Regions from separate parts of the Vibrio sp. RC586 genome, predicted to be linked through region 3. Evidence: riboswitches for the same ligand, from Rfam matches in the RefSeq annotation. Region 3 holds a riboswitch; each other region holds the start of a gene.

Region 1 (5,163 bases), on a different contig from region 3:
TAACTCATCATTTTTCTCCATAATCCAGTGGTTGAAATTCAGCTCTAAGGGACCTTTGGGGTGACGAGGATTGTATTGCCGCAAAAACTGAGCGATGGCAAAAATGCGTTGGTTCACGCTGGAGTGGAAGATCACCAAAATGACATAACAGACAATTGCTGTCTTAAGGGCATTTACTGCCAATGTGACTAAAAACTGGCGGATCAAGTAGTTGTAGATTTCTTGCGCATCCGACTCTACGTACAAGTCACCAATTTTTTCGATTAACCCCGTTTCAGGGTTGGTATACAACAAAGGATAAGTATTACTTAACGCCATGTTTTTTACGTGCTGGCCAGCTTCAAAATGGTAATCCCCAGAGGTGATTTGCAAGAAATCAATATGTGGGAGGTTTTCCAACCCTTCTAGTCGTTGGCGAAGCACGACCAAATCATAATTCCACAGTGAGGTTGCCAGTAGTTCGGCATGGATGGTTTGGATCTCGACATGGCGAGCTTCAACATTGTTAAACTCACGGTTGTAGTCCACATACGTTTGCGCCAATGTCATCACTAAAGTGACCGCCCCACTTAGCAGAACCATGATCAGAATAATACGCCGTCCAATGCGGCTAAGCAGGGGGCTGATACCTTTCTCTTCTACGTAGCGACTTCTCATTCAGCATTCTATTTTTGAATTGGTTGATTTCAGTATAGTTGGCTCATTCAGGTTTGTACTTACAGCGGTGAATTGAGCAGCTCAAGCTACACTATTCAAAAAGAAGGAGAAAAAGATGCGTGGGATAGTTTTCGTTTTGTTGTGGCTTGGGAGCCATGCAGCCTTTGCTGAGAATATTTTGGTGATAGAAAGCTACCACGAGGGATATGCGTGGGATGCGAGTTACATTCGGGGCCTAAAGCAGGTGATTGGCGATAAGCATTCGCTCACATTTTTTGAAATGGATACCAAGCGCATTCCTGAGCGTGAGTACGAAGAATCCGCTCTGAGTGCTTTCGCGGTTTATCAGAAGCTAAAACCGGATTTAGTGGTGCTAGGCGATGATAATGCACTCTATTACATGCTTCCCAAACTCTTTCACGAACCGATCCCCATTGTGTTTTTGGGGATTAATTCCAATCCTCGTCAGCTACTGGATCACTATTACGCTGAGGCTCAAGTGACTGGAATTTTAGAACAGCCCCTGTTTGTGAAAAATATGGCGGAGATTGGCCGCCTATTGCCCATCCAAAAACGCAAAGTGTTGGTGCTGTTTGATTCAGGTAATACCTCGAAAATTGCGTTGGAGTACATGCATAGCCAAGACAGCCTCATTAAGGAAAACTTGGGTATTGATGTGGAAATTCGAGTGATTAAGAGTGAACAAGAGTGGCACCATGCGGTGGAAAATGCTCCTGAGGAAGGTTTTGGCGCGATAGCGGTTGGCCTTTATCAGACACTAGTCAATATCGATGGATTAAATGTTCCGCCGGAACATATCCTGAGTTGGACCAACCAAAACTCGACATTACCGCTGTTTGGTTTTTGGGATTTCTCCATTGGGAAAGGCAAAGCGGCGGGTGGGGTCGTACTCTTTGGACAAGAGCAAGGGCAAATGGCGGCAGAGATCGTTTTGCGTATTTTGGATCATGGAGAAAAGGCCAAATACATCCCAATTCAGATTAATCGCCAAGGGAGAGGTATTTACCAACCGGATGAGTTTGCCCGTTGGGGGCTGAAACCACCGAAAGATTGGTTGGTGGCGGAATAAAAAACGCCCTGCGTTTGCAGGGCATTCTTTTAAACTCGATGCAAGTCAATGGGGGGTTAGGCCTCAACCGGTTCTTGCTGCCAACGGTTTTGGCGTAAGTTAAATGCGCAAAACAGTACAAACCACACGCTGCTCGCGGCTAAACCAGCCCAAACAGAGTGCAGTAAGCCCATTGCAAGATAACCAAGTAGTGCTCCCATTGCGGCACTGATTGCGTAAGGAAGCTGAGTTACCACGTGATCAATATGGTGGCTACCTGCGCCAGTCGCAGAAAGAATACTGGTACTGGAAATGGGTGAAGCATGATCACCAAACACCGCGCCTGCCAATACGGCAGAGAGAGTTGGCAACATCAGGCTGATGTCTGACGCCGCAGCAATATCACCCGCCAAAGGCAGCATAATGCCGAAGGTTCCCCAACTGGTACCGGTAGCAAAAGCCATCAAACAAGACAGAACGAATACCAAAGCAGGCAGCAGTTCAACAGGCAGATTGCCTTGAGTCAGAGAGGCGAGATAAATACCGGTTTGTAGATCACGAACCACACCGCCAATCGTCCAAGCAAACAGCAAAATGATGATCGCAGGCATCATGGCCATCACGCCTTTTGGTGCGGTAGATAACCAAGTTTGCGCAGACAGTTTTAAGCGCAGTGACAGGAGAATCGAGACGCTCAAGCTACACAGCGCCGCATAAACCAGTGATTGCGCCACATTGGTATTTTCGAGTGCGCCAATTAGGGAAAAGGATTCTCCGTTCGCGGCAAGTACATCGTTACCCGTTTGAATCATGAAAATCAGCGTAGTAATCGTGAGCACCGCGATAGGTAACACCATATCAATCATAGTGCCGCGAGCGTTTTCTCCGCCTTCCATATCTAAGCCTGCAGGGCGGCCTTTGCTTTCATCCCACAATTTACCTTCACGAGCCCATGCTTCATGTTGGCGCATTGGGCCAATATCCATCGGCAGAAAGATCACCGCCAAAACCATAAGCAGCGTAAATACCGCGTACAGGTTCATCGGGATCATTTGTACGAAGGCTGAAATGGCGCTGATTTCCGTCATCTGATGAGCCGTTAAAATGCCGCCAATCAAAGCGATGATGTAAGCGCCCCAAGAGGAAATCGGTGTAATAACACACACTGGCGCAGCAGTGGAATCGAGCAGGTAAGCCAGTTTGGCGCGCGAAATTTGGAAACGATCAGTCACTGGGCGGCAAATGGCACCAACGGACAGGCTATGGAAAAAGTCATCAATAAAAAAGGCAAATACCATTAAACCCGTCAGTGCTTTAGCACTGCGACGATCTTTACACTTACGTTCAGCCCATACGGCAAACGCACGCGTTGCGCCAGAAGCAGTCATTAAACTGATCAAGCCACCAAGCAACAGCATAAACACCAACATGTTGATGTTGTCGTGGTTTGCTGCACCATCAGCCCAGAATAATCCGCTGATTTTACCGAGCAGGTATTGCAAAGTAGCGAGAGGAGAGAAATGGTTGAGCATCATCGCTCCGGCCAAAATGCCTGCCCCTAAAGAGAGCAGAACTCGGCGCGTGGTAATGGCCAGTAACACCGCGAGCAGTGGCGGGATGACCGAATAAATCGAGTCAGAATAAAGGGCTAAATTCATGGATCTCACATCACCTTTTCAGGTGGAGATCTACCAGCAGGATAAAAAACACATTTCAGCGAAATAACACTTCTTATCCTTCAAGGTAGCGCTCCATAGACAACAAACTATGGCAGTCCGGCATTTGTTCAATGCTGGCCCAGCAAACGTCGATGACGCAACGATCGCTTCGGCGCTGTACCCTTTAACCAGTCATCATTGGGGTCAACCTACGACTGGCGACTCATGAACAGCGCGCCTCTACTTAAAGGAACTTGCACCACACTCATAGCGTGAACTATGAGGTGTGGTATGCAATGTATATTACTGTCTTTTCGAGTGACGACAAGATTTAATTTCCCCATTTCTGCATCGAAATTGATCTCATCCGGTATATTCATTCAGTTGGCAGAATTTTGCATTTTAAATCGCAATCGGCATTTCATCCGATGGAGGTTGCTTGGTGTAAACGCGTTTCAGTCCCCATAACGCCAGTACCGACATCAACAGCATGATAATGCCCAGAGGCAGTTGGTCTGATGCTGGGAACATTGCCGCAAATAAGGTTGCTAACCCTGCACCTAAATTCTGCATTCCACCCAAAATCGCGCCGCCAGTCCCTGCGTGATAAGGAAAGGGTGAAAGAGCCCCAGTGGTGGCGGCTGGAAACAAAATACCTGCACCAAGGAAGTAGATGGTTGCACCACCAATCAATGATAATGCCGTTGTCATACCCAAGAGACCAGGCAGTAAAATGACCATGGAACCCGTTAGAATCGCGATTAAACCTACACGCATCGCCTTTTTTTCACGCCAGCGGCGAGCAATCACGTTGGAAAGCCAAGCGCCTGCCAAATAGCCAGGAATGGGTAGCACAAACAGCAAACTTACCGTGGTTGCAGGCAAACCCAGTACACCGCCCAATAATACCCCAGCTGCGGCTTCAAACACGGCCAGTCCAGCAAAGGTCGCCACTAAGCAGATTAAGTAACCTTGGAAGCATCGATCAGACAACACATAGTGATAACTGCGCAGTACTGGCTCTTTTTTACGTGCAGCCGCGGGCAGTGTTTCGATCATGCTGGCCATCATGGTGATCACCACTGCAATCGCAAACAGTGACAAAAAGAGGTAGCTTGAGCGCCAGCCAAAGCTTTCCGTCAGATACCCCCCTAAAACAGGGGCAACCAGAGGTGAGAAAATCAGGCACATACTGATTAAGCTATTCACTTTGTGCAGTTCAGCGCCATCAAAACAGTCGCGAGATAAGGTTCGTGCCATCGCACCACCGCAACCAATACCCAAACCTTGCACGAAGCTGCCGATCAAAAACCAAGAATATTCTTGTGCAAACAGGGCGACCAGTGAGCCCAAAATATAAATCACTAGACCTGCAACAATAATGGGTTTACGCCCAATACGATCCGACAGCGTGCCGTAAACAAATTGCGACAAACCATAAGGAATAAGATAACAGGCCATCACCGCTTGTAACGCGGCGGGGGAAACCAGAAATTCTTGTGCCATGTAACCAATCGAAGGCACGTACATGGTTTGAGTCGCTTGGCCGACCGCAGCCAGAATTGCAATGAAAAAAGTCAGTTTTGCTACAGAAAGCGAGGCAGACATCGTTATCTCCAGATAAAAACAATATCCAATTAAAATAAGCTAATGGAAAAGGATGCGATTGCATCTATTGTGGCGCGAGATGTTATTTCCACAGTCCTTATATATCAATAGATTCTTGTTTTTCTGTTCACGATAAATATCTATAGGTTTGATTATTTTTTCTAATGGTTT
Region 2 (5,163 bases), on a different contig from region 3:
CCCATGATGTTGAATTTAACACCGCATTTTTTCAGCAGTTCTTGACACTCTTGGCTCAGGCGGCCTTTTTTCTGTATCGCGATTCTTAGTCGTTGTGTTTGCATGTCATTCTTCCTTTGCAATTTGTTGAATTTAATAATTTTTCCAAAGCTTAAAACGAAAAACCCTCGGGAGGTTGGGTCTCCCGAGGGTTAGAATCTTTTTATGGCTCTGATTTCAACTCCGGGAGATTCCTGTCCCCCGGGTATGCGTACATCTCCCGAAAGACACCTTAGGGATGATGATGGTGATGAATGTTCATTACGAAATTACGCATACTTAGTGGTTTCTGTCTGCTTAAGAACTGCCTTCACACTAACCAAGCTGAGTTTTTTTTTCAACCACAAATTGACACTTTTCTGGTTATTTTTTTATGACGACTTTTGGAACATAAGAAAGGAGGCTCTATGGCCTCCTTTCCATATACTTGATCTCATTAAGCAGAAACTTGCTTACTGACTTTCGCCTTGGAGAGCAAAGCAAAGAGAACGCACACCATCACAAAAGCAACGGAGGCGGCACCTAATGCGAGCCATAGGGAGCTAAACATACCAAGCACCACGTACCCCAATGCGGAAACCAGAGCAACCGCTAACGCATAAGGCAGTTGAGTGGAGACGTGATCAATATGATGACAACGCGCTCCGGTCGATGACAGGATGGTGGTATCGGAAATCGGCGAGCAGTGGTCACCAAATACTGAACCAGCAAGCACTGCACCAAGCATTGGCAGCATCAACGCAATATCGGTGGCTCCCGCCATGTCACCCGCAATCGGCAGCATGATGCCAAAAGTGCCCCATGACGTTCCAGTGGAGAAAGCCATTGCACCTGACAAGATGAACAGAATGACCGGAAGCCAATGTGGGTCAATATTTCCTTGTACGAGAGAAGAGAGATAAGCACCGGTCTTCATGTCACCGATGACAGAACCTATGGTCCACGCAAAAATCAGGATCAGAATCGCACCAAACATCGATTTAGCACCAGTCCACAAGGTTTTTGCGATTTCAACGGTTGGCAATTTTTGACGAAGTACGGTGACAAAGGCCATCGCCAGACCAACTAATCCGCCATAAACCAATGAAGTACCGACATTGGTATTTTCAAACGCCCCAAAAATATTAAAGGATTGACCGCTTTCTGCTAATGCGCTCGCGCCAGTCCAAATCATTGCGCTAATCGTCGCAACAACAAGGAATACGATAGGTAGAACCAAATCTAAAACCGTGCCACCTTCACTTTCGTGAATATCGAGCTCTTCATTTAGCTCATGCGCTTCTTTCGCATCGGTGCTAGGGTCTTCTTCAAAACCACGACCTTGAGAAGCGGCTATTTCATGTTTGCGCATCTGGCCGATATCCATTTGGAACCACACCACCGCAAACACCATTAACAACGCAAAGATCGCATAGAAGTTCATCGGTACTAGGCGAAGATAAGCGCCTAACGCAGAGTAATCTTCAATGCCGTGCGAAACCAAAATACCGCCGATAATGGTCATGATATAAGCCCCCCAACTTGAAGCCGGCATCACCACACACATTGGTGCCGCTGTAGAATCAAGAATATAGGCTAACTTAGCGCGAGAAACGTAAAAGCGGTCCGTTACAGGGCGAGCGATAGAACCAACAGCTAGGCTGTTAAAATAGTCGTCAACAAAAATGAATACGCCTAAGAATGCTGCTAGTAATTTTGAGCCTCGTTTACTTTTCACTCTCTCTTGAGCCCAGAGCGCAAAAGCGCGAGTCCCACCTGAAAGAGTCAGCAATGCGGTCATCATGCCTAACAATAGCAAAAAGCCAACAATACTCATGTTCCACGCATTAATGGCACCCTCTTTCACAAATACACTGCCAACTTGAGTAGCAATATATTGTGCAGATTGACCAACAGAATAGTCAGCCAGTAGTAATGCACCTAAGAAAATACCCACACCGAGAGAAAGTAATACACGGCGAGTAACAATTGCCAAACTCAATGCAACCAGTGGTGGTACAACAGAGAGTGGCGAAGAGGCAAAATCGATTAAATTCATGATCTTCCAAAACCAGTAAAAATGGTTAGAGATCTACTGCAGACAAATTAAGCAACTTCATGTCAACTTAATTTATGTTGAACTAAGCGAAAGGGAAGCGAACACTTCACCCAACCCTACAGTAGCGCTCCATAGTTTAACAACAATATAGACTATGGCAGTGTTACACCTATTTGATGTAACCCCAGCCAGTTGCTTTGATCGGCAAACTGACTTCGGCGACAACGCCTTTCTCCACAACTCATAGGCATCACCCTAATTGTGGATACTCTTCGTAACCGCTCCTCTACGGCGAAAACCTCGTGGCTGACTATTCCAACTCATTTGGATCAAGTTCAGCCCGCTTTTCGCATTAGGTACGACACATTTTACTTAACAAAAATATCAATGCAACTAGGAGGTAAGTGGAAAAACAAGTGGCATAGCTCACAATTCGATCATTTCATAGAAACTTCATTCATAAAAAAACCTCTAACCTTGATATATAGAACTAAAATAATTTATCCATGTTATAAGTCACCTGCGGTTACTTTTATATGAAGTTTTCTTAAGGTGAGGAAATAATCCCTAATAATTAATTTTTACTTTCTTGTTATTTTGACTTAATATTTACAGCGAAAACTTGTCAGTATAATAAGCTAGGTTTAATATTAACTCGTTATCCAAATTGTGAACAGGAAATGGTAATGTCGGAAATCACTAAGACTTTATTAAATATTCGTAGCCTACGCGCGTATGCACGTGAACTGACTATTGAACAACTTGAAGAAGCTCTAGATAAATTAACTATCGTTGTTGAAGAGCGCAAAGACGCAGAAGCAGAAGAGATTGCTGCTCGTGCAGAACAAGAAGCAAAATTGGCAGCGATTGCTGAGCAAATTGCTAAAGATGGTATTGATCTAGAAGCGCTTATTTCTGCGCTTTCTGGCGAAACCAAAACTAAAGCAAAAAGCAAACGTGCTCCTCGCCCTGCAAAATACAAGTACATCGACACCAATGGTGAAGAAAAAACTTGGACAGGCCAAGGTCGCACTCCTTCAGTGATCCAAAAGGCGCTGGACGAAGGCAAATCTCTGGAAGAATTCTCTCTGTAATTCTAATAGCAGACCCAAATGATAAAGGCTCCCGAAGGAGCCTTTTTTATCTTTCCCAATATGCCTCTTCAAGGCTATCTTCACGCTCAGGTAGGCCCCGAGAAAGACGTGGAGAATGTTGGGCTAGTACCTCGTAGCTCGCACGATTTGAGTATTTACAAACTTGAGAAAAGGATGAATAAGTTAAAAATTCATGCTGGTGTTTGCTTGAATTAGGTACATTTTCTTTGTGGTATTTATTTGCAGCCATGTCATGCAACAAGGCGGATAATGCTGCATCCCCCGCACCATTGGTATTTTTTATCTTCTCCGGACCGCCCATATAAGGTGAAATATGTGAATAAACACGAATCGGGTTTATACAACTGTCTTTACGTGCTGGACGACTAAATTCATAGCGGTTAAATTCTGGGACCGATCCCGGTAATAAAGGTAATGACGTTTCACGCTTAGCCGAATCTTCGGTATATCCTGCCATAAATAATCCCACAGGACCTGCTGTACACAGTACTAAATCAACCCAATCTAACGCTTTATCAGACGCCGCCAACGGATCGCTTTCTCCGGTTAACGCTAATGCTTCATCTTCATTCATTGCTACCACAGTGACATGATCACGTAAAAAGTCTTGCCAGAATTTAGGATCATCCTGAATAACAAATTTTGTTCCTAGAGTTAATACCACTGGAACATCATATTTTTTTGCATATTCAATTGCGCGCATCGTTGCTTCCGGCATAGGGTCGCCTTCTTTACAACGAACTAAATAAGCCGTAATAACTAATGCTGAAGCACTAGCAAATATTTTTTCTGGAATACTGTCTGGTTGTAATTGGTTCATTTGCCCTTCGCTGATTGCGAAAGTGCGTTCACCATCTTCAGTAATCAGAGCGAAGCAACGGCCGATTGCACCTTCTACACCTTGTAAATAATTGAGATCCATACGGCTAGAAGTGTTGCACAGATAACGATAGCCATAGCTACCAATCTTAATATCTTGGCTCATTACACCCAGTAGCGTTGAGCGGTCATCGGCTAATACTGAATAATTGTGCAGCGTATTCCCTATCGTCCCACCTGCGTATTCATTAGTAATTAAACGCTGATCTTTTAATTCGTTATATAAAGCTTCAGCCGCTTGATCATCGATCACTAATGAGTGTCCCTTACTCAGACCGTAACGCTCGATCAAATCTGAATCCACCTTGGCCTCAATATCCACCAACGTTTGATCAATACCGATAATATGAGTGCGCGACATCTTCTTATTTTCTTGCGCTTGAATCACGAGAGGATCACGCGCGTGAACCGGAAAATAATGCTTAGATTTGCGTTGGCCAGGAAATTTCATAAGGGTTACTTGGGTTCAAGGATGAAAGGAGCGCCGATTCTACCGCGCACCTTTTAGTGCAGCAACAAAGGAAAAAATAGCAAACGTTTGCATTGTGAGGATTTTATTTCACACCCTATCTTTAGCGTTTGGAGCGCAAGTGATTCAATGATTTAGCAACATTTGACTGAAGTCAGATGAAGTGTGATTAGTGTCTCGGATCTGTCCTCGAAAAATTCTTTCTGTTAGAATCCCCGTCCAAGTTCATCAAGTGGTAGATAAGTGATGTCTGTAGAGCACAGTGCAAACAGCCAAAAGAAAGTAATTGTCGGCATGTCTGGAGGGGTTGATTCCTCTGTTTCAGCCTATCTTCTCAAGCAACAGGGTTACCAAGTGGAAGGCCTGTTTATGAAAAACTGGGAAGAAGACGATAACGAAGAGTATTGTACTGCGGCAGAAGATTTAGCCGATGCTCAGGCTGTATGTGACAAACTCGGCATTCCTCTGCATACCATTAACTTTGCCGCCGAATATTGGGACAACGTATTTGAGTACTTCCTTGCCGAATATAAAGCAGGCCGTACCCCTAACCCAGATATTCTGTGTAATAAAGAAATCAAATTCAAAGCCTTCTTAGAATTTGCCGATGAAGTGCTGGATGC
Region 3 (5,163 bases):
TCCAATACCAAGCGCCCGCAAAGGCAACAAGCACCGCATCCGGCGCAGAACAAGCCCCCTCAGCGGCAACACCTTAATCTCAGATCGAATCAGGGTGGCCTAAGCCACCCTGATTTCTATCTCACACCGCTTTGCATTAACGCAGTGACTCTTCCAGTGCGCGCAAACATAACGCAATGTTTTCCGAGCGCGCACCGTAGCCCATTACGCCAATCCGCCATGCTTTGCCAGCCAATGCCCCAAGCCCTGCACCAATTTCTAAATTGTATTCATTGAGCAGATGGCTGCGCACTTTCGCTTCATCAATGCCTTCCGGCACATAAATCGCGTTCAACTGCGGCAAACGATACGGCTCTGCCACCACAAACTTAAAGCCCAGTTGCTCTAAACCTTGTTTAAGCTTGTCGTGCATCACACGATGGCGCTGCCACGCTTGCTCTAACCCTTCCTGCTGTAAAATCAGCAGCGCTTCATGCAGCGCGTACAAGCTATTAACCGGAGCGGTATGGTGATAGCTGCGTTTGCCTGCGCCACTCCAATAACCTAACACCAAGCTCTGATCGAGGAACCAGCTTTGAATCGGCGTTTTACGTGATTGAATCTTCTCAATTGCACGAGGTGAAAACGTCAACGGAGCCAAACCTGGCACACAAGAGAGGCATTTTTGACTGCCAGAATACACCGCATCCAGTTGCCACTCATCCACCAGCAGGGGAACACCGCCAAGCGAAGTCACCGCATCGACAATCGTCAGCAGGCCATGCTGCTTCGCTAGAGCACCTAACGCTTGCGCATCACTTAAGGCTCCGGTTGAAGTTTCTGCTTGTACAAAAGCCAGTATTTTCGCATCCGGATGCTCATGTATCGCGGCTTGCACTTTTTCAACGCCGACTGGGCAACCCCATTCATCATCAACCACCACAACGTCTGCCCCACAACGCACAGCGTTATCGCGCATCCGCTCACCAAACACCCCATTGCGACACACAATCACTTTATCGCCAGGCTCTACAAGGTTAACAAAACAGGCTTCCATACCCGCACTGCCCGGCGCAGAAACAGCAATCGTGAATTCGTTTTCAGTTTGGAAGGCATATTTCAACAGCTGTTTCAGCTCATCCATCATACCGATAAACAGAGGATCAAGATGACCAACGGTGGGGCGGCTGAGCGCTTGCAGAACTTGTGGCGGAATATCAGAAGGCCCCGGCCCCATCAAAATCCGATGCGGGGGGATAAAGCTACGAATAGTCATAACGACTCCTTGTTGTGGCGACCAGAACCATCAGAGTAATGCAATTAAGTTGCAGCAACAATTCGACCTATGTCCAGAGTGTTAATCGTTGTCACACTAATGCATTTTTATTTGCACTTTTGGAACATTTTGTCGTTGACAAGATTTCACCAACACCGTTCAATGTGTGAGCTATCTAGCAGAAGAGGAGCACTGCCCAGGCAGATGTTTTGTGGAGCCTCAACTCCAAAACAGAACATTCAGGGGGAGTAGTGCCGAGGTGAATTAAAGTTGCGGCTTTGGTTTATCGGTTGAATGGGCTGAATCCCTTCAACTGTCATCAGCTCGAATCTGATGAAGAGCTTCTGAGGGAAATCTTTCTATAGTCACTCCTCTATTTTGCTCTATTAAAAAACACTCTCTTCACAACATTGGACGTTGGGTTACCAACAACTCGTTTTTCAGGAAGTCTGGGAGAATTGCCGTGAGCACATTTAACGTCGCCAAATTTGGTGGTACTAGTGTCGCCAACTTTGAAGCCATGAGCCGTTGTTCGGCCATTATCGAAAACAATCCACAAACACGCTTAGTCGTTAGCAGCGCCTGCTCTGGCGTGACCAATTTATTGGTCGAACTGGCCAATGGCGTTGCATCTGCTGAACGCCGCCAAGCGATTTTGCAACAACTGGCTGATATCCATTATGTCATTATCGACCAGCTCGCGGATCCAACCCGCGTCGAGAAAGAAGTCAAAGCGGTATTGGACTCCGTAGCCAGTGCAGCGGAAGCCGCCTCATTTCAATCGAGCAAGAAACTGACCGACCACTTAGTAGCGTGTGGTGAGCTGATTTCTACTTATATCTTGGCTCAACTGATGCGTGAGCGTGGTGTTGATGCGGTACGTTTCGACATTCGTGAAGTGCTACGTACGGATGACCACTACGGTCGTGCTGAACCACAATTGGCAGAAATCGCTCAGTTGGCCAAAGAAAAACTGGTTCCATTATGTGAGCAGTATGTCGTGGTGACTCAAGGCTTTATTGGCTCTGACGCCCAAGGTAATACCACCACTTTAGGTCGTGGTGGCAGTGATTATTCAGCCGCTTTGATTGCCGAAGCCGTGCAAGCTTGTGGCTTGGAAATTTGGACTGACGTACCGGGGATCTACAGTACCGATCCACGTATCGCGCCAAAAGCAGCGCCGATTCCTGAGATAAGCTTTAGCGAAGCCTCAGAAATGGCCAATTTTGGTGCCAAGATTTTGCATCCATCCACCTTGCTTCCAGCGGTACGTCATGGCATTCCGGTGTTTGTTGGCTCTTCAAAAGAACCAGAAAAAGGTGGCACTTGGATCCGTAAACAAGTCGAAAGCGCGCCGCTGTATCGCGCACTCGCATTACGTTGCAATCAAACCATGGTGACACTGCGTAGCGCGCAGATGTTCCACGCTTACGGCTTCCTCGCCAAAGTGTTTGAAATTCTCGCCAAGCATAAGATTTCGGTCGATCTGATCACCACCTCAGAAATCAGTGTGTCACTGACACTGGATAAAACCGATACCTCCGGTGGTGCGCCAGAATTGCCAGAAGCGGTGCGTACCGAATTGGAAGAGCTGTGTACCGTAGAAGTGGAATACAACCTGTGCTTGATTGCCTTGATTGGTAACAAGATGAAAGAGAGCCGCGGCTACGCAAAACAAGTGTTCGGCGTGCTGGAAGATTACAATCTACGCATGATCTGTTATGGCGCGAGCGCACACAACCTCTGCTTCTTGCTGCATGAATCTGTCTCTAAGCAAGCGGTTCAGAAGCTGCATAAAGAGCTGTTTGAGCAAGAATAAAACTCAACTCGCCAAGAGATAAAAACTAAGAGGCCACATAATGTGGCCTCTTGTTATTGTGGATTACTGTTTTATTGATTAAGCATCAAGGTTAGGCGCTAGCCATTTTTCGGCTTCTTGCAAACTCCAGCCTTTACGCTCAGCGTAGCTGTGCAGCTGATCTTGTTGGATCTGCGCGACCGCAAAATAGCGAGAATCAGGATGCGAGAAATACCAACCGGATACCGAAGCGCCCGGCCACATCGCATAGCTAGTGGTCAGTGACATGCCGATGGTCTCTTCAACATTCAGCATCTGCCACAAGGTCGCTTTCTCGGTGTGCTCTGGACAGGCAGGATAACCAGGCGCTGGTCGAATCCCCTGATAACGCTCGCGGATCAGCTCATCATTGGAAAGATTTTCATCGCTCGCGTAGCCCCAAATCTCTTTACGCATTTTTTCATGCAGATATTCCGCAAAGGCTTCCGCCAAACGATCGGCCACCGCTTGGATCATGATCGCATTGTAATCATCGCCTTGCGCTTTATAAGCATCGGCCAAAGCTCGCTCACCAATGCCACCTGTCACCGCAAACGCGCCAATCCAATCGCGCTTACCACTCTCTTTCGGAGCGACATAGTCTGACAAACAGTAGTTGGCTCCTTTCGGCTTTTCGGTCTGCTGACGCAAGTTGTACAGCACATGCGCCACTTGCGTACGCGATTCATCACTGTACACCTCAATGTCATCACCCACGCTCGCTGCTGGAAACAGTGCACACATACCGCTGGCTTTCAGCAACCCTTCTCGCTCCACTTTATCAAGCAAGGCATTGGCATCATGAAATAGACGTTTGGCTTCTTCACCGACCTCTTCATGATCCAAAATGGCAGGGTATTTGCCCATTAACGACCAGGTCATAAAGAAAGGCGTCCAGTCGATATAAGGACGTAACGTTGCTAACGGTATGTTCTCAAATACATGCACGCCTGGTTTAGCCGGAGCGGGTGGCGTATAACTCGCCCAATCGATCGCGGCTTTATTGGCTCGTGCCTGCTCTAAGGTCACTGGGCGAGATTTGGGGGTTTTACGCGCATGCTGATCGCGCGTGCGCTCGTAATCGAGATCCAACCGCTCGATAAATCCGGGACGCAGCTCATCAGACAACAGCGAAGTACACACCCCCACCGCACGCGATGCGTTATTCACGTACACCACAGGCGCATGATAATTCTGTTCGATTTTCACCGCGGTATGCGCTTTAGAGGTCGTTGCCCCACCAATCAAGAGTGGCAGCTCAAACCCTTGTCGCTCCATCTCTTTCGCCACGTGCACCATCTCATCCAAAGACGGTGTGATAAGCCCAGAGAGACCGATGATATCGACATTTTTCTCGCGCGCGACTTTGAGGATCTGCTCACAAGGCACCATCACACCAAGGTCAATAATCTCGAAGTTATTACACTGCAGCACGACGCCAACAATGTTCTTGCCGATATCGTGCACATCCCCTTTCACGGTCGCCAGCAAAATTTTGCCATTGGAGGTACTACCACTTTTTTGGGCGTTAATGAAAGGTTCGAGATAAGCCACCGCTTGTTTCATTACGCGCGCTGATTTCACGACTTGCGGCAGGAACATTTTCCCTTCACCGAACAAGTCGCCGACTACGTTCATGCCATCCATCAACGGCCCTTCAATCACTTCCAGCGGTTTACTGGCTTGCTGGCGCGCCTCTTCGGTATCTTGCACAATAAATTCGGTGATGCCTTTGACTAAAGCATGCTCTAGGCGCTTAGCCACTGGCCATGCGCGCCACTCTAACGCAGAAGCATCCTCTTCTTTACCGACACTGTTTTCGCGATACGCTTCGGCAATTTCAAGCAATCTTTCCGTACCATCGCTACGTCGATTGAGGATCACATCTTCCACTGCCTCACGCAGTTTCAGCGGCACGTTGTCATAAATCTCAAGCTGCCCAGCGTTGACAATCCCCATGTCCATGCCGTGTTTGAAGCAGTGATAAAGGAAAACAGCATGGATCGCTTCACGCACATAGTTGTTGCCGCGGAAAGAGAAGGAAACGTTCGATACACCGCCAGAAATCATC

The links. Region 3 has a riboswitch for lysine ahead of lysC (lysine-sensitive aspartokinase 3). Riboswitches for the same ligand answer to the same signal wherever they lie in the genome.
Region 1: another riboswitch for lysine. It lies ahead of VOA_RS07915 (Na+/H+ antiporter NhaC family protein); the one in region 3 lies ahead of lysC (lysine-sensitive aspartokinase 3).
Region 2: another riboswitch for lysine. It lies ahead of VOA_RS12060 (Na+/H+ antiporter NhaC family protein); the one in region 3 lies ahead of lysC (lysine-sensitive aspartokinase 3).

What each region holds. Positions count from the first base shown of each region.
Region 1 covers NZ_ADBD01000008.1:593,776-598,938, forward strand. Annotated here, with positions in the region: gene VOA_RS07925 (PAS domain-containing sensor histidine kinase) at 1-657, opposite strand, end outside; gene VOA_RS07920 (ABC transporter substrate-binding protein) at 773-1,747, shown strand; gene VOA_RS07915 (Na+/H+ antiporter NhaC family protein) at 1,804-3,384, opposite strand; lysine riboswitch at 3,463-3,635, opposite strand; gene emrD (multidrug efflux MFS transporter EmrD) at 3,787-4,992, opposite strand.
Region 2 covers NZ_ADBD01000007.1:461,832-466,994, forward strand. Annotated here, with positions in the region: gene hisG (ATP phosphoribosyltransferase) at 1-104, opposite strand, end outside; His leader region at 160-293, opposite strand; gene VOA_RS12060 (Na+/H+ antiporter NhaC family protein) at 476-2,077, opposite strand; lysine riboswitch at 2,192-2,374, opposite strand; gene VOA_RS12055 (H-NS family histone-like protein) at 2,764-3,171, shown strand; gene VOA_RS12050 (inosine/guanosine kinase) at 3,218-4,522, opposite strand; gene mnmA (tRNA 2-thiouridine(34) synthase MnmA) at 4,787-5,163, shown strand, end outside.
Region 3 covers NZ_ADBD01000003.1:42,196-47,358, forward strand. Annotated here, with positions in the region: gene VOA_RS16955 (PglL family O-oligosaccharyltransferase) at 1-77, shown strand, start outside; gene VOA_RS16950 (pyridoxal-phosphate-dependent aminotransferase family protein) at 137-1,255, opposite strand; lysine riboswitch at 1,430-1,607, shown strand; gene lysC (lysine-sensitive aspartokinase 3) at 1,719-3,074, shown strand; gene metH (methionine synthase) at 3,153-5,163, opposite strand, start outside.